Regions from separate parts of the Kitasatospora sp. NPDC090091 genome, predicted to be linked through region 4. Evidence: predicted binding sites of a transcription regulator. Region 4 holds the regulator's gene; each other region holds the start of a gene.
What was found. The regulator HrcA, encoded in region 4, represses chaperone genes, less so after heat shock. The targets are predictions, from matches to a motif close to TTNGCACTCNGNNNNNCNGAGTGCNAA.

Region 1 (5,248 bases), on a different contig from region 4:
CGATGTCATCTGCGGAAGCCATCCGTCCATTCTCCCAGAGAACGCCGCACGGGCGGCTCCCCGAGGGGAACCGCCCGTGCGATCGAAGACTTGACCGATCCGGCGAGGGATCAGAAGTCCATGTCACCGCCCGGCATGCCGCCGCCGGCGGCCGCAGCGGCCTTCTCCGGCTTGTCGGCGATGACGGCCTCGGTGGTGAGGAACAGCGCCGCGATGGAGGCGGCGTTCTGCAGCGCGGAGCGGGTGACCTTGGCCGGGTCGATGATGCCCTCGGCGACCAGGTCGACGTACTCGTTGGTGGCCGCGTTCAGGCCGTGACCGGCGGGGAGGTTACGCACCTTCTCCACCACGACGCCGCCCTCAAGGCCGGCGTTGGTCGCGATCTGCTTGATCGGGGCCTCCAGCGCGACCTTGACGATGTTGGCACCGGTGGCCTCGTCGCCGTCCAGCTCCAGCTTGTCGAAGGCGACACCGGCCTGCAGCAGGGCGACGCCGCCACCGGCGACGATGCCCTCCTCGACGGCGGCCTTGGCGTTGCGGACGGCGTCCTCGATGCGGTGCTTGCGCTCCTTGAGCTCCACCTCGGTGGCCGCGCCGGCCTTGATGACGGCCACGCCGCCGGCCAGCTTGGCGAGGCGCTCCTGGAGCTTCTCGCGGTCGTAGTCCGAGTCGCTGTTCTCGATCTCGGCGCGGATCTGGTTCACGCGGCCCGCGACCTGCTCGCTGTCGCCGCCACCGTCGACGATGGTGGTCTCGTCCTTGGTGATGACCACCTTGCGGGCGGTGCCCAGCAGGTCGATGCCGGCGTTCTCCAGCTTGAGGCCGACCTCCTCGGAGATCACGGTGCCACCGGTGAGGATGGCGATGTCGCCGAGCATGGCCTTGCGGCGGTCGCCGAAGCCCGGGGCCTTGACGGCGACGGACTTGAAGGTGCCGCGGATCTTGTTCACGACCAGGGTCGACAGGGCCTCGCCCTCGACGTCCTCGGCGATGATGACGAGCGGCTTGCCGCTCTGCATGACCTTCTCCAGCAGCGGGAGCAGGTCCTTGACCGAGCCGATCTTGGAGTTGGCGATGAGGATGTACGGGTCCTCGAACGTCGCCTCCATCCGCTCCAGGTCGGTGGCGAAGTAGGCCGAGATGTAGCCCTTGTCGAAGCGCATGCCCTCGGTGAGCTCCAGCTCCAGACCGAAGGTGTTGCTCTCCTCGACGGTGATGACGCCTTCCTTGCCGACCTTGTCCATGGCCTCGGCGATGAGCTCGCCGATCTGGGTGTCGGCGGCCGAGATGGAGGCGGTGGAGGCGATCTGCTCCTTGGTCTCCACGTCCTTGGCCTGGGCCAGCAGCTGGTCGGAGACGGCGGCGACGGCCTTCTCGATACCGCGCTTCAGGGCCATCGGGTTGGCGCCGGCGGCGACGTTGCGCAGACCCTCGCGGACGAGCGCCTGGGCCAGCACGGTGGCGGTGGTGGTGCCGTCACCCGCGACGTCGTCGGTCTTCTTGGCGACCTCCTTGACGAGCTCCGCGCCGATCTTCTCGTAGGGGTCCTCGAGCTCGATCTCCTTGGCGATGGAGACACCGTCGTTGGTGATCGTGGGGGCGCCCCACTTCTTCTCCAGCACGACGTTGCGGCCCTTGGGGCCGAGCGTGACCTTCACTGCGTCGGCGAGCTGGTTCATGCCACGCTCAAGGCCGCGGCGAGCTTCCTCATCAAAGGCGATGATCTTGGCCATCAGAAGTGGTCCTCCGGGACACGGTCGACTGCTCGGACCAAGGGGTGCCCGCGACGGACGGCCCTGGTGTGCGGGGGTCCTTTCCCCTACCGCTCCCGGGGGCCTCACCGACCCGGTCCGCTGTCACTCTCACGCTGTGAGTGCTAACGCCAATGATTAGCACTCCGGGTAGGCGAGTGCAAGCCCAATCGCCAACCCGCGAGCCGCGCCGCACCCCCGCGCCGGGCCTCACCGGGCCCCGTGGCCGGGCCTCACCGGGCCCCGCGGCCGGGCCCGCGCCGCGCCCCGCACACGGCGGCGGGCCCGCACGACGCGTGTCGTGCGGGCCCGCCGCGAAGCAAGAGGTGCACCAGCCGATGGGCCGAGCCGAACTCCTGGGTGTCGGAAAGGTCAGACCGCCGCGCGGACCATGTCCGCCTGCGGGCCCTTCTGCCCCTGAGAGATCTCGAACTCGACCCGCTGGCCCTCCTCAAGGGTGCGGTAGCCGTCCATCTGGATCGCGCTGTAGTGGACGAAGACGTCCGCACCACCGTCGACCGCGATGAAGCCGTAACCCTTCTCCGCGTTGAACCACTTGACGGTGCCCTGAGCCATTCCGAACTCCCCTAGTGCTGTGCTGGCCCTTCACGCGCCCGCGGGTCTGCGGGTGCGGGTCTGGTTGAGGCCGGCCCGGGGAACCCCCCCTGGGCACAGCCGTGCACGCCGCAATCCCCGCCGAGACCACCGGACGGCGTCCGGTGTACGGGCGATTGCGTCGACCGCGGCTGAATGTATCCGGATCGACGCCCTCTGCAACAGGCCCAATCGCCGGGAATTCACCGGGCCCGCCAAGGGGCAGATCCGACGGAATCGGAAGGAACGCCGCAATTCACGCCGGACATAGCGGACGGATTACCCAAATCCCCTCAAGAATTCTGACATCGGCCTGACATGTTTCACGGCCGTGGAGCGGCCGGCGGTCTCGGCGGCCGGACGGGGAACGGCGGTGCGGGCGCGGACGGATTCGACCACCGGTACGAGGGGGAGGGGAGCCCCGTTCCCGGTCGAGCCACACTCTACTCCGACTGGGAGTGCAAATATTCCCGCCAAAATACGACCGGCCACCCCGGGTCGGAATTCCGTCCCGGGGCGGCCGACTCGGCAGTCGGACGGCTCAGCAGCCGCCGGCCACCGCCGGAATGATCGAGACGCTCGCGCCGTCCTTGATCTCGGTGGCCAGACCCTCCGCGAACCGAACGTCGTCGTCGTTGACGTAGACGTTGACGAAACGGCGCAGCTTGCCGGTGTCGTCCAGAATGCGCGCGGCGATCCCGGCGTGGTTCCGGTCCAGGTCGGCGATGACGTCGCCCAGGGTGGCGCCCTCGGCGCTCACCTCGGCGGCGCCGCCGGTGTAGGTGCGCAGGATGGTCGGGATGCGGACGTTGGCGCTCATGGGGGGCTTCTCCTAGCTGGGGGTGGGTCAGGCGGAGGCGAGGCCGGCGTCGCGGAACGAGGCCAGCGTCGGGCGGATGACGGCGGTCATCCCGGCGTCGGAGACGGCGTCCAGCGTCTTCAGGCCGTCGCCGGTGTTGATCGCGACGGTCTCCTTGGCCGGGTCCAGCTGTCCGGTCTCGACCAGCTTCTTCAGCACGCCGACGGTGACGCCGCCGGCCGTCTCGGCGAAGATGCCCTCGGTGCGGGCCAGCAGCTTGATCGCGGCCACCACCTCGGCGTCCGTCACGTCCTCGACCGCACCGCCGGTGCGCCGGGCGATGTCCAGCACGTACGGGCCGTCGGCCGGGTTGCCGATCGCCAGCGACTTGGCGATGGTGTCCGGCTTGACCGGGCGGATCACGTCGTGGCCGGCCTTGAACGCCGCCGACACCGGCGAGCAGCCCTCGGCCTGGGCGCCGAAGATCTTGTACGGCCGGTCCTCGACCAGGCCGAGCTTCACCAGCTCGCGCAGCCCCTTGTCGATCTTCGTCAGCTGGGAGCCCGAGGCGATCGGGATGACGATCTGCTCCGGCAGGCGCCAGCCCAGCTGCTCGCAGATCTCGTACGCCAGCGTCTTGGAGCCCTCGCCGTAGTACGGGCGCAGGTTGACGTTGACGAAGCCCCAGCCCTCGCCGGCCGGGTCGCCGATCAGCTCCGAGCAGAAGCGGTTCACGTCGTCGTAGTTGCCCTCGATGCCGACCAGTTCGCCGCCGTACACACCGGCCATGACGACCTTGCCCTGCTCCAGGTCGTGCGGGATGAACACGCAGGACTTGAAGCCCGCCCGGGCGGCCGCGGCGCCCACCGCGCCGGCCAGGTTGCCGGTCGAGGAGCAGGAGAGCGTGGTGAAGCCGAACGCCCGCGCCGCCTCGATCGCGCAGGCGACCACGCGGTCCTTGAACGAGTGGGTCGGGTTGCCGGAGTCGTCCTTGATGTGCAGCTGCGCCGTGAAGCCGAGCTCGCGGCCCAGGTTGTCCGCCTTGACCAGCGGGGTCCAGCCAGGGTTCAGGTTCGGCTTGCCGGCGACGTCGGCCGGCACCGGCAGCAGCGGGGCGTAGCGCCAGATCGAGGCCGGGCCGGACTCGATCCGCTTCCGCAGCGCCTCGGCGCCCTCGCTCCCGAAGTCGTACGCGATCTCCAGCGGCCCGAAGCACTCCAGGCAGGCGAAGCTGGGGCCGAGCGGGAACCGGGTGCCGCACTCGCGACAGGACAGCGCGGCGGCGGGGCCGAGGTCAACGGTGCTGACGGGTGCGGCAGTGTCGATAGCCATGGTGGCGGAGGCCTCTCTCCTCATCTTCCCCGCGGCGCGGTTGCGCCACAGGCCGGAATTGGCACCTGTCCCGCCGGGGCCTGTAACGACAGCCGCGCGAGAAGGTTGCCGGGACGTCAACGGGCCGTTCCCTCAGTCCCTCTGGATGAGCTCTGTGAAGTTGTTGGTCCTGCTCAGCGGCGACCCCGGCGTGCGAAGGTCCGACCGCTGTACGAAGACTGTATCCGAAGGCGTGAAGCTTGAACGGGACCGTCCGCCACGCGAGATGGCCCGTTCCACCCGACCGTTCCACCCAGCTGTTCCACCTGATCCGCCCCACCCGACCGCTCCAACCGACCCGCTCCACCCGAACCCCGCCGAGGAGAGACCCGTGCCCGCCGACCCGACACCCGAGCTCGTCCCGCAGGCGGCGTCCTGGCTGCGCCGGCGCTCGTGGAGCGCGGCCGACCGTCCGGTGCGCACCCTGCTGGAGGCCAAGCGGGCCGCCGGCCGTGCGGGCAGCGTCAGCGTCGTCCTGCCCGCGCTGGACGAGGAGGCCACGGTCGGCGACATCGTCCGCACGGTCCGCCGGGAGCTGATGGAGCGCCTGCCGCTGGTCGACGAGCTCGTCGTGGTCGACTCCGGCTCCGCCGACGGCACCGCCGCCGTGGCCGCCGCCGCGGGCGCCCGGGTGGTCCACCGGGACGAGATCCTCCCCCGGCTGCCCGCCGCCCCCGGCAAGGGCGAGGTGCTCTGGCGCTCGCTGCTGGTCACCCGCGGCGAGATCGTCTGC
Region 2 (5,248 bases), on a different contig from region 4:
GTGGTCGACCCAGCCCCGGTCGAACCGCGCGAGCGGGCCCCAGCCGCTCGTCACCAGGCCGGCCAGGAGGGCGAACAGCGCGGCGCAGCCGACCGCGAGCGCCGTCTGCCGGAGCAGATGGCGGCTACGCGGGGTGATGGAGCCCGAGCTGCTCGTCAGGTGCATGGCTGACACCTTCCCAGGGGCGCGCACCGATCGGCTGCCGCTGCGATAGCGATTTGGCATCTTTTGTGCGGAGGTCCTGCGAGCGCCGGGGTGTGAGCACCGGCGGATTCCGGGCGGATTCCGGGTGGTTCGGGAACGTCGGTGGCCGGCCGGGGGTTTCACCGAGTACCGGGGCCGCGAGTCGGTGGGCGCCTGCTCCGAAGCGGTCGCTGCGCGGGCACCTGGCGCACCTGATTGGTCACCCTCCGTCCAGCTCCGGGGTGAAAACCGGCAGGATACTGCATCGCTGGAAGAATCTGAGCGACTTGGGAATGTTGTCCGGAATCTGTTCGTTGGATCGTTACGTGTGAGCCCCGCGGGGCCCGCACTTCTTGCCCTCTCGGGGCAGGCAGGCAGACCTCGGCAACACCAGCAAAGGGAGCAAGCATGGCCACCCGTGCCGTCGTTCGCGACAGGGCCGACCGGACTCGCGCGGCCCGCCCGACCAACCTTGAGGCCGACCGTGACCTGGTCGGCATGTACCTCGACGAGATCGCCAGGACGCCCCTGCTCGATGCCGCCGAGGAGGTCGAGCTCTCGCTGCGGATCGAGGCCGGCGTGTACGCCCAGCACCTGCTGGACGAAGGCGAGCTGCCCGAGGGCGTCGAGCGCGCGGAGCTGGAGGCGATAGCCGACGACGCCGAACGCGCCAAGGACGTCTTCATCCGCTCCAACCTGCGCCTCGTCGTCGCCGTCGCCCGCCGCTACCCGCGCAGTGGTCTGCCGCTGCTGGACCTCATCCAGGAGGGCAACGCCGGCCTGGTGCGGGCGGTCGAGAAGTTCGACTACGCCAAGGGGTTCAAGTTCTCCACGTACGCGACGTGGTGGATCCGCCAGGCGATCACCCGGTCGATCGCCGACCAGTCGCGCACCATCCGGCTGCCCGTCCACCTGGTCGAGGAGCTGGGCCGGATCCGCCGGGTGCAGCGGGAGAAGTCCAAGGAGCTGGGCCGCGAGGCCGAGCCGGCCGAGATCGCGGCCGAGCTGGACACGACCGAGGAGCGCATCAAGGACGTACTCGACTGGGCGCGCGACCCGGTCAGCCTCAACATGTCGGTCGACGACGAGGGCGAGACCCAGTTCGGCGACCTGGTCGAGGACACCGGGGCGACGTCCCCCGAGGACGCCGTGATGGTCATGCTCCGCCGCGAGGAGCTGGACGGCCTGATCGGGCGCCTGGACGACCGGACGGCCTCGATCATCCGCTCCCGGTACGGCATGGAGGACGGCCGCGAGCGCACCCTCACCGAGGTCGGCAAGCAGCACGGTCTGACCCGTGAGCGGATCCGCCAGATCGAGAAGCACGCGCTGGCCGAGCTGAAGAAGATCGCCGACCACGCGGGCTTCGAGGCGGCCTGACGCCCCTCGGGTCAGGTGAAGGCGGGCCGGTGAACGCGGGCCGGTGAAGGCGGGCCGGTGAACGGGACGGGCCCCGGCGCGGAGCACTTCCGCGCCGGGGTCCGTGTGCGTTCCGCCCGGGGCCGCAGGCGGCCGGTCACGCGGGCGGGCGCGAGCTTCTAGGCTGGTGGGGGACCGCCCGGAGGAACGCCGGCAGGGGCGCCGGGCGCGCAGGCGAGCGGGGCGGGGGTCGAAGGAGTGGACGACGTGCGAGAAGGAGACGGGCCGGTGGACGAGCGGAAGTCCGGTCGGGACGGTACCGAGGAGAAGGCCGCCGGGCCGGCCGCGAAGGCGCGGCTGGTCTTCCGCGACCCGCTGGACCAGCAGTCCCGGGACGACACCGACTCGGGCTGGGGCGACCGCCCGGGCGGCGGGGAGAGCGGTGGGCGCGGGCTGGACTGGTACCTGAGCCAGCGCCCGCCGCACCACGGCGACTGACCGGCACCGGACGGCCGCGCCGCGCCACCGAGCCGCGCCTCGCTGCACGGGCACCCAGGCCGCGGCAGGCTCAGCGCTGCTGCGCGACCAGCGCGTCACGGATCTCGGCGAGCAGGACGACCTCCTTCAGCTCGGTCTCCGTCTGCACCTCGGCGAGGGTCTTGCGCTTCGCGGTGAACCTGGTCATCGGCAGGATCATGCAGAAGTAGACGACGGCCGCGGTGATCAGGAACTGCAGCGCCGCGCTCAGCACGGTGCCCCAGAGGATGAAGATGCCGGACGTGACCTCCCCGGTCGCGCCGACCGCGCAGGGGCCCTTCAGACAGGAGCGGTAGGAGTCCAGGTCCTTGGCCCCGAGCGCCCCGACGATCGGGTTGATCACGCCCTTCACGAAGGCGTTGACGATGTTGGTGAACGCCGCCCCGATGACGACGGCGACGGCGAGTTCGACGACGTTCCCACGCAGCAGGAATTCCTTGAAGCCCTTCATGCCGCGTGAACGACGACCTCCTCATTCGGTCACGGGTGATCCTCCGCTGCGCCCGACGGACAACCCGTTCGGTGGACGGACTGCGGGGAGGGCGCGCCGCCCGGCGGGGACAGGCCCGCCCGCGCGGGGCCGAGCGCCAGCGCCGCGGCCACCGCGAGCAGGACGAGCGCCGGCGCCGCGGGCCGCTGCCACAGGGCCCGGCGGAGCCGGTGGAGCCGGCCGCCCCCGCGCCGGATCGGCGGGAACGTCGGCACCTCCCGGCGAGGTGGGACGCTCGGTGCCGGGAGCGGCAGCGGGGAGCGGCGGGGGAGGCTCGCGGCCGTGGTCGTCATGGGGCACCGCCCGGGTGGGTCGCAGGGCGCCGGGCCCGGGTTCGCCGGGCCGGCCTCTCGCGCACACTCTGGGCCGCCCGTCGGCGCTCGGGAAGCGTTGTCCCCAGACCTGTGGACAACCCGGGCCTGTGGACAACTCCGTACACCCGTGAGGGTGGATGCCGGCCCGCCCGGGTGACGCCGCGGGCCGGCGTAAGGCCCTATCAGGCCCCCGGGAACGCCGTGAGGCCCCGGAGCGCCGTAAGGCCCGCCGGCCGCGCGTCGGCGCGGGCCCGGCGGGCCTTACAGGAAAGCGGGTGTCGGCCGGCCTCGATCGGCGGCTGATGTGCTCGGTGGCGGCGCTACTTGGCGGTCGCCGGAGCGGGGCTCGCCGCGGGGGCCGAGCCGCCCGAGGACGAGGCCGGGGCCGAGGAGGTCGACGACGAGGCCGACGAGGACGAAGAGCCCCCGCTCACCGAGGAGCTGGAGGAGGAGCGGCTGTCGGTCCGGTAGAAACCGGAGCCCTTGAAGACCACGCCCACGGCCGAGAAGACCTTGCGGAGCTTCCCCTGGCAGTCGGGGCACGTGGTCAGCGCCTCGTCGGTGAACTTCTGCACCGCCTCCAGGCCGTTGCCGCACTCGGTGCACTGGTACTGGTACGTGGGCACTTGCTTCCTCCTGGCACTCTCGCCTGATGAGTGCTAACGATGGTCAATGATGCGGCATTCCGCGGGATCAGTCCAGCGACTCCGGTGTGAGATGAGTCGGCGGCCGGGGCGGCGCCGAGCGCTGCCGGCCGCCGCGTGGCACTCCCCGGTGCCCCGGGGTCGCCCCCGGCTCAGCCCTTGGCGGCACCCACCAGCTGCCGGCTGCTGCCGCGCTCGCCGCTGCTCGCGACGACCTGGCTCGCCGGGCTCGCCGGGCCCGGCGCGATCAGCAGGTGCCGCAGCGCGACCAGCGCGACCAGGCCCAGACCGGCGCCGGCCAGCGGCACCAGGAACCCGGCCGACGGGCCGTGGCCGTCGATCAGCCGGCCGGCCACCGTGGAGCCGGCCGCCAGGCCCAGACCGATGGCGCCGGTCAGCCAGGTGAAGGCCTCGGTCTTGGCGCCCTCCGCGACCAGCGTCTCGACGAGCGTGTAGCCGGTGATCAGGGTCGGCGCGATGGCCAGACCGCAGACCAGCCCGGCGACCGAGAGCGCGACCAGGTTGGGCATCGCCCAGAGCGTCGAGCAGCCGAGCACCAGCAGGGCGTAGCTGGCGAGCATCCGGTGCCGCGCGGCCCGCCGCCAGGCGACCATGCCGTACAGCACGCCGGCCAGCATCGAGCCGCCGGCGAAGATCCCGTAGACCGTCCCGTTGGCCCCGGGCTGGCCGACCGACTCGGTGAAGGCGGTCACCGAGACCTGCATCGCGCCGAAGACGGTGCCCACGCCCAGGAAGGCACCGGCCAGCAGCCGGACGCCGGGCGAGGAGAGCGCGGAGACCCGGCGGACGCCCGGCTGGTGCGGGTGCCGGGCCGGCGCGGTGGCGCGCTGGGCGGCGAAGGCGAGGCCGCCGACGACCGTCAGCGCGGCCTCGGCGATCAGACCGGCGGCGGGGGTGACCGAGGTGGCGATGGCGCCGGCCAGCACCGGCCCGACCACGAAGGTGAACTCGTCCGTGACCGACTCGAAGGCGAACGCCGTGTTCAGCTTGGCCGGCGAGGCGCCCTCCGCGGAGAGCTTGGCGACCCAGCGGGCCCGGACCATCGCGCCGACCTGCGGCACGCTGGCGCCGGCCGGGGCGGCGGCGAGGAACAGGCTCCAGACCGGGGCGTGTCCCAGCGCCAGCGCGATCAGGGCGCCGACCGAGAACGCGTGCACCACCACGCTCGGGACCAGGACGGCCGCCTGGCCGTAGCGGTCGGCGAGCCGGCCGGTCTGCGGGCCGACGAAGGCCTGGGCGACGGCCGAGACCGCCGCCACGCTGCCCGCCGTGCCGTACGAGCCGTGGGTGTCCAGGACCAGCAGGACGATGCCCAGGCTGAGCATCGCGTACGGGAGCCGCGCGGCGAACGCGGGGGCGAGGAACGTCCATGCCCCGGGCGTGCGGAGCAGGGCGCCGTAGCCGACGCGCTCCGGGGCGGCGGGGGTGGCCGGGGCGGCCGGGTCGGTGAGGGCGTCCTTGGCGACGCTGCCGTTGTCGACCGTTCGGCGAGCCGTCACGGCCGGTCCTTCCTGCTGCCTGGTAGCGCGGAAGGGGCATGGGGTGGCCCCGACGGCGCCGAGAGTCGTCCTCTCGCGCGTCGACCGGGGTAGATACCGGGCCGGCCGGCATGGGTGCCGAAGTCCGGGCCGCAGCCGCCGAGCGGTCGCGCCAACTCTGCATCAGGCAGATGCTGGGGGTGTAGCAACCAGTATACGTAT
Region 3 (5,248 bases), on a different contig from region 4:
CCGCCGGGTAGTCGTCGGTCGCGAAGTCGATCCGGGGTTCGAAGCCCGCCCCCGCACAGAGCTCGACCAGGTGGCCCCGGCACTGCGGGCAGCCCGCGATCCACTGCTCCCCGGCCAGCTCGGACAGCTTCACCGGCCCGTTCCCGCCGCCGCGCCCCGCCAGCGGGTGGGCGGCGGGCAGCAGGCCCACCAGCGGGTCGTCCAGCAGCGGGGTGACCACCAGGTCGGACCAGTCGGCGCCGGCGCTGAGCTGCTGCGCCTCCAGGTTGGCCTCGGCCCGCGCCTCGCGCGGGGTGCCGTGCGCCGGGGCCGGGGCGGGGGACGGGGCGCCGTCGGGCGACTGCGGGTACCGGAAGGCCAGCGCCACCTCGCACTCGCCGCCGCGCAGCATCGCCAGCGACTCCGGCGGCTCCGCCTCGACCAGCGACACGCGGACCCCCGGATGGCTGTCCCGCAGCCGGGCGACAGCCGGCGGCACGAGGGTGGAACTCGCGGTCGGGAAGGACACCAGGCGCACCCGTCCGGCCCGCAGGCCGGCGATCGCCGCCACCTCCTCCTCGGCGGCGGAGAGCCCGGCCAGGATCCCGGTGGCATGCTTGAGCAGGACCCGCCCGGCCTCGCTGAGCTGCATCCCGCGGCCCGAACGGACCACCAGCGGGGTGTCGACGGACTTCTCCAGGGCCTTCATCTGCTGGCTGATGGCAGGCTGGGTGCAGCCCAGCTCGCGAGCGGCGGCGGAGAAGGAGCCGGTGCGGGCGACGGCACGCAGGACGCGCAGGTGGCGGGCCTCGATCATGCCTCAGTTGTAAGGCAGGCTTTGCCATCTGCAAAATTCTACTGATAGTTGAACGCTGAAGCACGCGCCGGACGGGCCGGACCGCACGCCGAGACACGGTCAACGCCGGAGGCCCGGTCCGCACCCCCGAGGGGGGCGGACCGGGCCTCCGGTCACCGTTCACCGGTCAGGTGTCAGTGGGAGTGGCCGTGCCCGCCGTGCGAGTGGCCGTGACCGTTGTCGGCCTCCTCCTCCTTCTTCTCCACCACGAGGGTCTCGGTGGTGAGGAGCAGGGAGGCGATCGAGGCGGCGTTCTCCAGCGCGGAGCGGGTCACCTTCACCGGGTCGATGACGCCGGCCTTGACCAGGTCGCCGTACTCGCCGGTGGCGGCGTTGTAGCCCTGGCCCTGCTCCAGCTCGGAGACCTTGGAGGTGATGACGTAGCCCTCCAGGCCGGCGTTCTGGGCGATCCAGCGCAGCGGCTCGTGCAGCGCCTTGCGGACGACCGCGACACCGGTCGCCTCGTCGCCCGACAGGCCCAGGCCGCCGTCCAGCACCTTGGCGGCGTGGACGAGGGAGGCGCCACCACCGGCGACGATGCCCTCCTCGACCGCGGCACGGGTCGCCGAGATGGCGTCCTCCAGGCGGTGCTTGCGCTCCTTCAGCTCCACCTCGGTGGCGGCGCCGACCTTGATGACGCAGACGCCGCCGGCCAGCTTGGCCAGGCGCTCCTGCAGCTTCTCGCGGTCCCAGTCCGAGTCGGTGCCCGCGATCTCGCCCTTGATCTGGGCGACGCGGCCGGCCACGGCCTCGGTGTCACCGGCACCGTCGACGATCGTGGTGTCGTCCTTGGTGATGGTCACGCGGCGGGCGGTGCCCAGCACGTCCAGACCGGCCTGGTCGAGCTTGAGGCCGACCTCCTCGGAGATGACGGTGGCACCGGTCAGGGTGGCCAGGTCGCCGAGGATCGCCTTGCGGCGGTCGCCGAAGCCCGGGGCCTTGACGGCGACGGCGTTGAAGGTGCCGCGGATCTTGTTCACCACGAGGGTGGACAGCGCCTCGCCGTCGACGTCCTCGGCGATGATCAGCAGCGGCTTCGTGGCACCGCCCTGGAGGATCTTCTCCAGCAGCGGCAGCAGCTCCTGGATGGAGGAGATCTTGCCCTGGTTGATCAGGATGTACGGGTCCTCCAGGACCGCCTCCTGCCGCTCCGCGTCGGTGACGAAGTACGGCGACAGGTAGCCCTTGTCGAACTGCATGCCCTCGGTGAAGTCCAGCTCCACGCCGAAGGTGTTCGACTCCTCGACGGTGATGACACCGTCCTTGCCGACCTTGTCGATCGCCTCGGCGATCAGCTCGCCGACCTGGGTGTCCTGCGCGGAGAGGGAGGCGACGGCGGCGACGTCGTCCTTGCCCTCGATCTCGCGGGCGACCGAGAGCAGGTGCTCGGAGACGGCGGCGACGGCCTTGTCGATGCCCTTCTTCAGGGCGGCCGGGCCGGCACCGGCGGCGACGTTGCGCAGACCCTCGTTGACCAGGGCCTGGGCCAGCACGGTGGCGGTGGTGGTGCCGTCACCCGCGACGTCGTTGGTCTTGGTGGCGACCTCCTTGACGAGCTGCGCGCCAAGGTTCTCGTACGGGTCGTCCAGCTCGACCTCACGGGCGATGGTGACACCGTCGTTGGTGATGGTCGGGGCGCCGAACTTCTTGTCGATGACGACGTTGCGGCCCTTGGGGCCGATGGTCACCTTGACGGTGTCGGCCAGCTTGTTGACACCGCGCTCCAGCGAGCGGCGGGCGTCCTCGTCGAACTGCAGGATCTTCGCCATGTTCCCTATTCCCTCGGGGCGACGGCCGGCACTGCGGCCGCCGGACTACGTGAACCAACAACCACGCCCCGGGCCCCTGTCACTTGGGACACGGATCCGGGGCGGGCTGGAACGTCTTACTTCTCGATGATGGCGAGAACGTCGCGAGCCGAGAGGACCAGGTACTCCTCGCCCTGGTACTTCACCTCGGTGCCGCCGTACTTCGAGTACAGGACGATGTCACCGACGGCGACGTCGAGCGGCAGACGCTGGCCGTCCTCGAAGCGGCCCGGGCCGACGGCCAGGACGACGCCCTCCTGGGGCTTCTCCTTGGCGGTGTCCGGGATAACCAGGCCGGAGGCCGTGGTGGTCTCGGCGTCGAGCGGCTGGACCACGATGCGGTCCTCGAGCGGCTTGATGGCAACCTTGCTGCTGGTGGTCACGTCCGAGCTCCCCTTCGGAGATTACGGGGTTTTCTAACGGGTAGGTGGCGAACCTGCGGGCCTGCCGTCGCGGGGGTCAGACACGCGTCATCGCGTTAGCACTCCCCATGGGGAGAGTGCCAAGGACGACCATAGGCCGCTGTTAGCACTCAGTCAACCAGAGTGCCAACGACGCGCCCGCCGATTCCGCGGAGCGGGACGCGTGGCCGCACGCGCGTGCGGTCCCGGACCCCCGTCGCACACTCGGCGCCCCGGCCGCTGCGGGACACCCCGGGCCGTGACACCGGCGAGAATGGCCCCGTGGAGACCGAGAACCTGCAGCCCCTGCTGACGCCCGAGGGCCAGGCCCTGCTCGCCGAGCTGCGCGAGTTCGCCCCCGAGGAGGAGCTCGCGCTGGCCACCCGGCTGCGCCGCGAGCACCCGGCGGAGCTGGTGTCGGCGGCGTTCGGCCAGGCCAGGCTGCGGCAGCGGGCCCGGGCCAAGTTCGGCGCCGACGCCGACCTGATGTACTTCACGCCCAACGGCGTCGAGCAGTCCACCCGGCGCGACGTCGCCGAGTGGCGGGCCCGACGCTTCGCCGAGCTGGGCGTGAAGAGGCTGGCCGACCTCTGCTGCGGGATCGGCGGGGACGCGCTCGCCCTGGCCCGGATCGGCATCGAGGTGCTCGCGGTCGACCGGGACCCGGCGGCCTGCGCGGCCACGGCCGCCAACGCCGCCGCGCTGGGCCTGTCCGACCTGGTCGAGGTGCGCTGCGCGGACGTCGCCGAGGTCGACGTGGCCGGCTACGACGCCGTCTTCACCGACCCCGCCCGCCGCACCTCCCGCGGCCGGGTCTTCGACCCCGAGGCGTACGCGCCGCCGCTGTCCTGGGCGATCGAGGCCGGCCGGCGCACCCCGGTCGGGGCGCTCAAGGTGGCCCCGGGCATCCCGCACGAGGCCGTCCCGGCGGACGCCGAGGCCGAGTGGGTCTCCGACCACGGCGACGTCAAGGAGGCGGTGCTCTGGTTCGGCACCCGGGCGGAGCGGCCGCACCGCGCCACGCTGCTGCCGCAGGGCGCCACGCTCACCGGCGGCGACCTGCCCGACCCGCCGGCCGGACCGGTCGGCCGCTACCTCTACGAGCCGGACGGCGCGGTGATCCGCGCCCACCTGGTGGCCGAGGTGGCCGGGCAGGTCGGCGGCCGGCTGATCGACCCGAAGATCGCCTACGTCACCTCGGACGAGCTGGTCGCCACCCCGTACGCGCACGCCTTCGAGCTCACCGACGTGCTGCCGTTCCACATCAAGAAGCTGAAGGCGCTGCTGCGCGAGCGGGCCGTCGGCACCGTGGTGATCAAGAAGCGCGGGATGGCGATCACCCCCGAGGAGCTGCGCCGCCAGCTGAAGCCGAGCGGCCCGAACGCCGTCACGGTGATCCTCAGCCGCACCGACCACGGCCCGCTGATGATGCTCGGCCGGCCCGTCCGGGCCGACGACCGGCCGGTCCCGGGCGCTCCCTAGGCGACAGGGCCTAGCGACAGGGCCTAGGAGGCCGGCGCCTGGATGTAGTCCTCCAGGCGGGCCACCGCGAAGCCCTGCTCCTGGATCCGGGCGAGCATCTCCCCGAACATCTGCGTCATCGTCTCGCCCTTGAGGTCCTTCGGGCCGCGGAAGTGGGCGAGCACGATGTCCCCGGGCCGGAGCTTCTTGTCGGCCGCCTGGTACTGCATGTCGTGGATCTGCATCGACTCGCGCCAGAGCACGACGGCCCGCGGACCGCACTGCTGCACCGCGGTGTTCAGCGCCGGGGTGTTGGCGCCGTCCCCGTACGGCGGGCGGAACAGCAGCGGCGCGGTGCCGTACTGCTGGGTGAGCGCTGACTGCGCGTCGCAGATCTCCGACTTCTGCTTCTCCGGCGCGACCTTGCTCATGATCGCGTGGTCCACGGTGTGGTTGTGGATGTGGTTGCCGAGCGCCTGGAGCGGCTTGAAGTAGCCGTAGTTGTCCTTGACGATGTCGCGGGTCAGGAACATCGAGACCGGCACCTTGAGGTCGGTCAGCATCTCGACGAACTTCGGGTCCTTCTCGGCGCCGTCGTCGATGGTGATGAAGACGACCTTGTCGGTGGTCTTCACGTCGCTGAAGACCGGGACGGGGCCGGTCCGCTGGAGCTTGACCGGCTTGTCGGCGGGCGCCGCCGGGGCCGGCGGCAGCGGCTTGAGGTTCCACTTGGCCCAGACGGC
Region 4 (5,248 bases):
CCGCAGGTCGTCACCCCAGACCCGCTCGACCAGCTCGGCGTCGTGCCGGCCCTCGACGTAGATCCGGGACTCGCGGGCCACCCGGGCGCGGGCCCCGGGCACGGCCACCGAGCCGGAGGCCGTCCGCCCGGGCGTCCGGGCCGGCGCCGGCCCCGCGGGACGCACCAGGGTGACGGTGCGGCCCTCCAGCAGGAAGCCGCGCGGCACCAGCGGGAAGACCCGGTGCTTGCCGAAGCGGTCCTCCAGGGTGACGGTGAGGCCCTCGGCGGTCTTCTCGCAGCGCACCACCGCCCCGCAGAAGCCGGTCGCGGCCTCCTCCACCACCAGGTCCCGCTCGGCGGGCACCTCGGGGGCGGGCTGCTGTTTCTTCCACGGCGGGGTCAGATCCGGTCCGTACTGGCGGCTTCGCATGCAGGCGACTATAGGCAGCGCCGTCCCGCCGGGCCGACGGCGCGTCAGAGACCCGGCGCGCCCCAGACCGGGAACCACCGGGTGAGGTCCTTCTCCAGCCGCAGGTCGTTCCCGAGCGAGGCGTTGACCTGGAGCTCCAGCGGGCTGTTGCGCTTCTCCCCGCCGCCGGGCATCGGCGCGAACGGGTAGAAGGTGCCGCGCTTGTAGAGGTAGACCAGCGCCAGCGAGCGGCCCTGGTCGTCGCGGAACCCGACCATCGAGCAGAGCAGCTGCGGGCCGAAGCCGTTGCCCTCCAGCTCGCTGTTGACCGCGTGCAGGTCGGTGACCAGCTCCGGCAGCTCTTCCGGCGGGTGCCGCACCAGCAGCCAGGAGTAGCCGTACGCGTCCGTGGAGGCCTCCACCGGGACGCCGCCGCGCCCGGTGTCGGCGTCCAGCAGCGCCCGCACCTGTTGTTCGACCTCGACGAAGGCGCCGCCCTCGACGGAGGCGAAGCAGACCGAGCCGACCCCGGTCGGGCGGAAGCCGGAGGCCGCCTCCAGGGTCAGCGCGGCCGACGGCACGCCGAACAGCTGGTCGAGGTCGGGTTTGACCGGCTTGGTGCGGCCGAACAGCGCGTCCAGGATTCCCACGGCGGTCCCTTCCGGAGCGGCGGGTCAGCGGCCGAGCTGGGCCGAGATCCGGGCCAGCTGCTCCAGCCGCCGCTCCAGCGAGGGGTGGGTGGAGAACAGCTGGGTGGCGGTCTCCCGGGCGCTCAGCGCGGGGGCGAAGTAGAAGGCGTTGTAGGGCTGCGCCTGGCGCAGGTCCTTGGTGGGGATCGCGGCGATCTGCCCGGTCACCTTGGTCAGCGCCGAGGCGAGCGCGCTGGGCCGGCCGGTGAGCTGGGCGGCGGCCCGGTCGGCGGCCAGCTCCCGGTAGCGGGAGAGCAGCCTGGTCAGCAGGAAGCTGATCGCGTAGACCACCACCGACACCAGCGGGATGATCAGCGCGACGATCGCGGCGTTGGAGTCGTTGTTGCTCCGGCCGCCGGCGAACCCGCCGTACACCGCGATCCGGGTCATCGCCCCGGCCAGCACCCCGAGGAAGCCGGCGACGGTCATCACCGCGACGTCCCGGTGGGCGACGTGCGACAGCTCGTGCGCGAGGACGCCCTCCAGCTCCTCCGGCTCCAGCCGCCGCAGCAGGCCGGTGGTGACGCACACCACGGCGTTCTGCGGGTTGCGGCCCGTGGCGAAGGCGTTCGGCATGTCGTTGTCGGCGACCGCCACCCGGGGCTTGGGCATGTCGGCGAGCGCGCAGAGCCGGTCGACGGCGCCGTGCAGCTGCGGGTACTGCTCGGGGGTCACCCGGTGGGCGCCCATCGCCCGCTCGGTGATCTTGTCGCTGAACCAGAACTGGGCGACGAACAGCCCGCCGGAGATCAGCACGATCAGCGGCCAGGCGCCGCGCAGCAGCGCGATCAGCAGCCCGGTGAAGCCGACGTAGAGCAGGCCGATGAAGAACATCGTGGCGACCATCCGGCCGGTGAGGCCGCGGTCCGGTGCGAAGCGGGTGGGCTGGCCCGAGGTCGACATCGCTGTCCTCCGTTCGCCGTCTGCTGTCGATGCTCCCACCCGGACCGGCGCGGGGCATCATCCGGCGCGCGACCCGTCACCGCGGACTGCGGGCAGGATCACCCCGGCCGGGCCGTTCCTGCCGTGGGACCCGGGCCTTACACTGGCAGGTACGGTTCTGGCACTCGTGTGTTCAGAGTGCCAAGACCGGGGTTGCCCGGTTCGGCCCGGAACATGCAGGTACGGAACACATGTCACAACGGACAACGTGCGAAGACGGAGGTGCGTGCCCCATGGCCGGTGAGGTCCGCCAGCTGGACGACCGCAAGCTCGCGGTGCTTCGCGCCATCGTCCAGGACTACGTGGGCACCGAGGAGCCGGTCGGCTCCAAGGCCCTGGTCGAGCGGCACAACCTCGGCGTGTCACCGGCGACGGTCCGCAACGACATGTCGGCGCTGGAGGAGGATGGCTACATCCACCAGCCGCACACCAGCGCGGGGCGGATCCCCACCGACAAGGGGTACCGCCTCTTCGTCGACAAGCTGGCCGAGGTCAAGCCGATGAGCGCGCCCGAGCGGCGGGCGATCCGGCACTTCCTGGACGGCGCGGTCGACCTCGACGACGTGGTCGCCCGCACGGTCCGGTTGCTCGCCCAGCTGACCCGCCAGGTCGCGGTGGTCCAGTACCCCTCGCTGTCGCGCTCCACCGTGCGGCACATCGAGCTGGTGGCGCTGGCCCCCGGCAAGGTGATGCTGGTGCTGATCACCAACACCGGCCGGGTCGAGCAGCGGATGGTCGACTGCCCGGGCGCCGTCGGCGAGGTGGTCCTCGCGGACCTCCGCGCCAAGATCAACACGCGGGCCGTCGGCCGGCGGCTTCCGGAGGTCCCGGGGCTGCTGGAGGACGTGCCGGCGCTGTTCGAGGCGGCCGACCGGCCGACCGTCACCACCGTCCTGGCGACGCTGTTCGAGGCGCTCGCCGAGCAGAACGAGGAGCGGATCATGCTGGCCGGCACGGCCAACCTGACCCGCTTCGGCCACGACTTCCCGCTCACCATCCAGCCGGTGCTCGAAGCACTGGAGGAGCAGGTCGTCCTGCTCCGCCTCCTGGGTGAGACCGCGGACGCCGGGATGACGGTGCGGATCGGCCGCGAGAACGCCTACGAAGGGCTCAATTCCACCTCGGTCGTCTCGGTCGGTTACGGTTCGGGCGACGAGAGCGTGGCCAAACTGGGTGTGATCGGTCCGACCCGGATGGACTATCCGGGCACAATGGGGGCGGTGCGAGCGGTGGCACGGTACGTCGGCCAGATCCTGGCCGAGTCGTAGGAACGGCCGCCGCCGGGAATTCCGGCGGTGGTCCCAGTCGCAGGCACTTCTACAGGCGGAACAAGCGGAGCATTTGGTGGCCACGGACTACTACGCGGTACTCGGCGTCCGACGGGATGCGGGGCAGGACGAGATCAAGAAGGCGTTCCGGCGCCTGGCACGCGAACTGCACCCGGACGTCAACCCGGACCCGAAGACGCAGGAGCGGTTCAAGGAGATCAACGCCGCCTACGAGGTGCTCTCCGACCCGCAGAAGCGTCAGGTCTACGACCTCGGCGGGGACCCGCTGTCCCCGAACGGCGGCGCGGGTGCGGGCGGCTTCGGCGCCGGCGCGGCGGGCTTCGGCTTTTCCGACATCATGGACGCCTTCTTCGGCGCCGCCTCCGGCCAGCGCGGCCCGCGCTCGCGGACCCGGCGCGGCCAGGACGCCATGATCCGCCTGGAGATCACCCTGGAGGAGGCCGCGTTCGGCACCACCAAGGAACTCCAGGTCGACACCGCCGTCACCTGCACCACCTGCAGCGGTGAGGGCGCCGCGCCCGGCACCTCCGCGCAGACCTGCGACATGTGCCGCGGCAAGGGCGAGGTCTCCCAGGTCACCCGGTCCTTCCTGGGCCAGGTCATGACCTCGCGCCCCTGCCCGCAGTGCCAGGGCTTCGGCACCGTCGTGCCGACCCCGTGCCCCGAGTGCGCCGGCGACGGCCGGGTCCGCGCCCGCCGCACCCTGACCGTCAAGATCCCGGCCGGTGTCGACAACGGCACCCGGATCCAGCTGGCCGGCGAGGGCGAGGTCGGCCCCGGCGGCGGCCCCGCCGGCGACCTCTACGTCGAGATCGCCGAGACCAGCCACACCGTCTTCCAGCGCCGCGGGGACGACCTGCACTGCACGGTGACCATCCCGATGACGGCCGCCGCGCTCGGCACCCAGGTGCCGTTGCAGACCCTGGACGGCCTGGAGGAGGTCGACATCCGGCCCGGCACCCAGTCCGGCCAGTCGATCCCGCTGCACGGCCGCGGCATCACCCACCTGCGCGGCACCGGCCGGGGCGACCTGATAGTGCATGTCGAGGTGCAGACGCCCACCAAGCTCGACCCCGAGCAGGAGGAGCTGCTGCGCCGCCTGGCGGTGCTGCGCGGCGAGGAGCGGCCGGCCGGCCAGTTCGCGCCGGGCCAGCAGGGGCTGTTCTCCCGGCTGAAGGACGCCTTCAACGGCCGCTGACCCGGCCAACGGCTGCTGACCCGGTCAACGGCCGCCGACCGGGCCGTCGCCCGCACCGCCGGTGCCCGGTGATCCGCGAGGGTCACCGGGCGCCGTCGTTCCCCCGCCCGCCCCACCTCCAGGAACCGCCATGACCGCGCCCGTGTTCGTCGTCGAGACCGCGCAGCTCGCCACCGCCGCACCCGGCGCGGTGGTCCGGCTGGACGGCCCGGAGGGGCGGCACGCCGCGGCCGTCAAGCGGCTGGAGCCGGGCGAGGCGGTGACCCTCGCGGACGGCCTCGGCCTCGGCGCCGACGGCACGGTCGCCGCGGTGCACGGCAAGGACGCCGTCGACGTGGCGGTGGCCGCCGTCCGCCGGGAGCCCGAGCCGGCCCCGCGGATCGTCGTCGTCCAGGCGCTGCCCAAGGGCGACCGGGGCGAGCTGGCCGTGGAGACCATGACCGAGGTCGGCGTGGACGCGGTGATCCCGTGGTCCGCCTCCCGCTGCATCACCCAGTGGAAGGGCGAGCGCGGTGCCAAGGCGCTCGCCAAGTGGCGGTCCACCGCGCGCGAGGCCGGCAAGCAGTCCCGCCGGCTGCGCTTCCCCGAGGTCCGGGAGCCGATGACGACCCGCCAGCTGGCCCCGGTGCTGGCCGCCGCCGCGTTCGCCGGGGTGCTGCACGAGGAGGGCGCCGAGCCGCTGGCCGGCGCCGCCCTGCCCGCCGCGGGGGACATCGTGCTGGTGGTCGGCCCCGAGGGCG

Region 1: groL (chaperonin GroEL) is a predicted target of HrcA. The motif match lies at 1,890-1,916, and genes of this name have one in related genera.
Region 2: ACIPSC_RS16615 (FmdB family zinc ribbon protein) is a predicted target of HrcA. The motif match lies at 3,520-3,546, and genes of this name have one in related genera.
Region 3: groES (co-chaperone GroES) is a predicted target of HrcA. The motif match lies at 3,169-3,195, and genes of this name have one in related genera.

Annotation. Positions count from the first base shown of each region.
Region 1 covers NZ_JBIVDY010000008.1:80,065-85,312, reverse strand. The annotation lists gene ACIPSC_RS15930 (hypothetical protein) at 1-22, opposite strand, end outside; gene groL (chaperonin GroEL) at 111-1,733, opposite strand; gene ACIPSC_RS15920 (cold-shock protein) at 2,124-2,327, opposite strand; gene ACIPSC_RS15915 (ubiquitin-like small modifier protein 1) at 2,887-3,165, opposite strand; gene thrC (threonine synthase) at 3,193-4,476, opposite strand; SAM riboswitch class I at 4,494-4,628, opposite strand; gene ACIPSC_RS15905 (glucosyl-3-phosphoglycerate synthase) at 4,847-5,248, shown strand, end outside.
Region 2 covers NZ_JBIVDY010000008.1:242,757-248,004, forward strand. The annotation lists gene ACIPSC_RS16595 (phosphatase PAP2 family protein) at 1-165, opposite strand, end outside; gene ACIPSC_RS16600 (sigma-70 family RNA polymerase sigma factor) at 592-1,563, shown strand; gene ACIPSC_RS16605 (hypothetical protein) at 1,810-2,040, shown strand; gene mscL (large conductance mechanosensitive channel protein MscL) at 2,111-2,530, opposite strand; gene ACIPSC_RS16615 (FmdB family zinc ribbon protein) at 3,204-3,509, opposite strand; gene ACIPSC_RS16620 (MFS transporter) at 3,680-4,939, opposite strand.
Region 3 covers NZ_JBIVDY010000014.1:90,041-95,288, reverse strand. The annotation lists gene ACIPSC_RS24425 (LysR family transcriptional regulator) at 1-796, opposite strand, end outside; gene groL (chaperonin GroEL) at 970-2,604, opposite strand; gene groES (co-chaperone GroES) at 2,721-3,026, opposite strand; gene ACIPSC_RS24410 (methyltransferase domain-containing protein) at 3,327-4,526, shown strand; gene ACIPSC_RS24405 (polysaccharide deacetylase family protein) at 4,550-5,248, opposite strand, start outside.
Region 4 covers NZ_JBIVDY010000003.1:127,177-132,424, forward strand. The annotation lists gene ACIPSC_RS06240 (DUF3097 domain-containing protein) at 1-411, opposite strand, end outside; gene ACIPSC_RS06245 (hypothetical protein) at 456-1,040, opposite strand; gene htpX (zinc metalloprotease HtpX) at 1,065-1,982, opposite strand; gene hrcA (heat-inducible transcriptional repressor HrcA) at 2,255-3,289, shown strand; gene dnaJ (molecular chaperone DnaJ) at 3,366-4,508, shown strand; gene ACIPSC_RS06265 (16S rRNA (uracil(1498)-N(3))-methyltransferase) at 4,639-5,248, shown strand, end outside.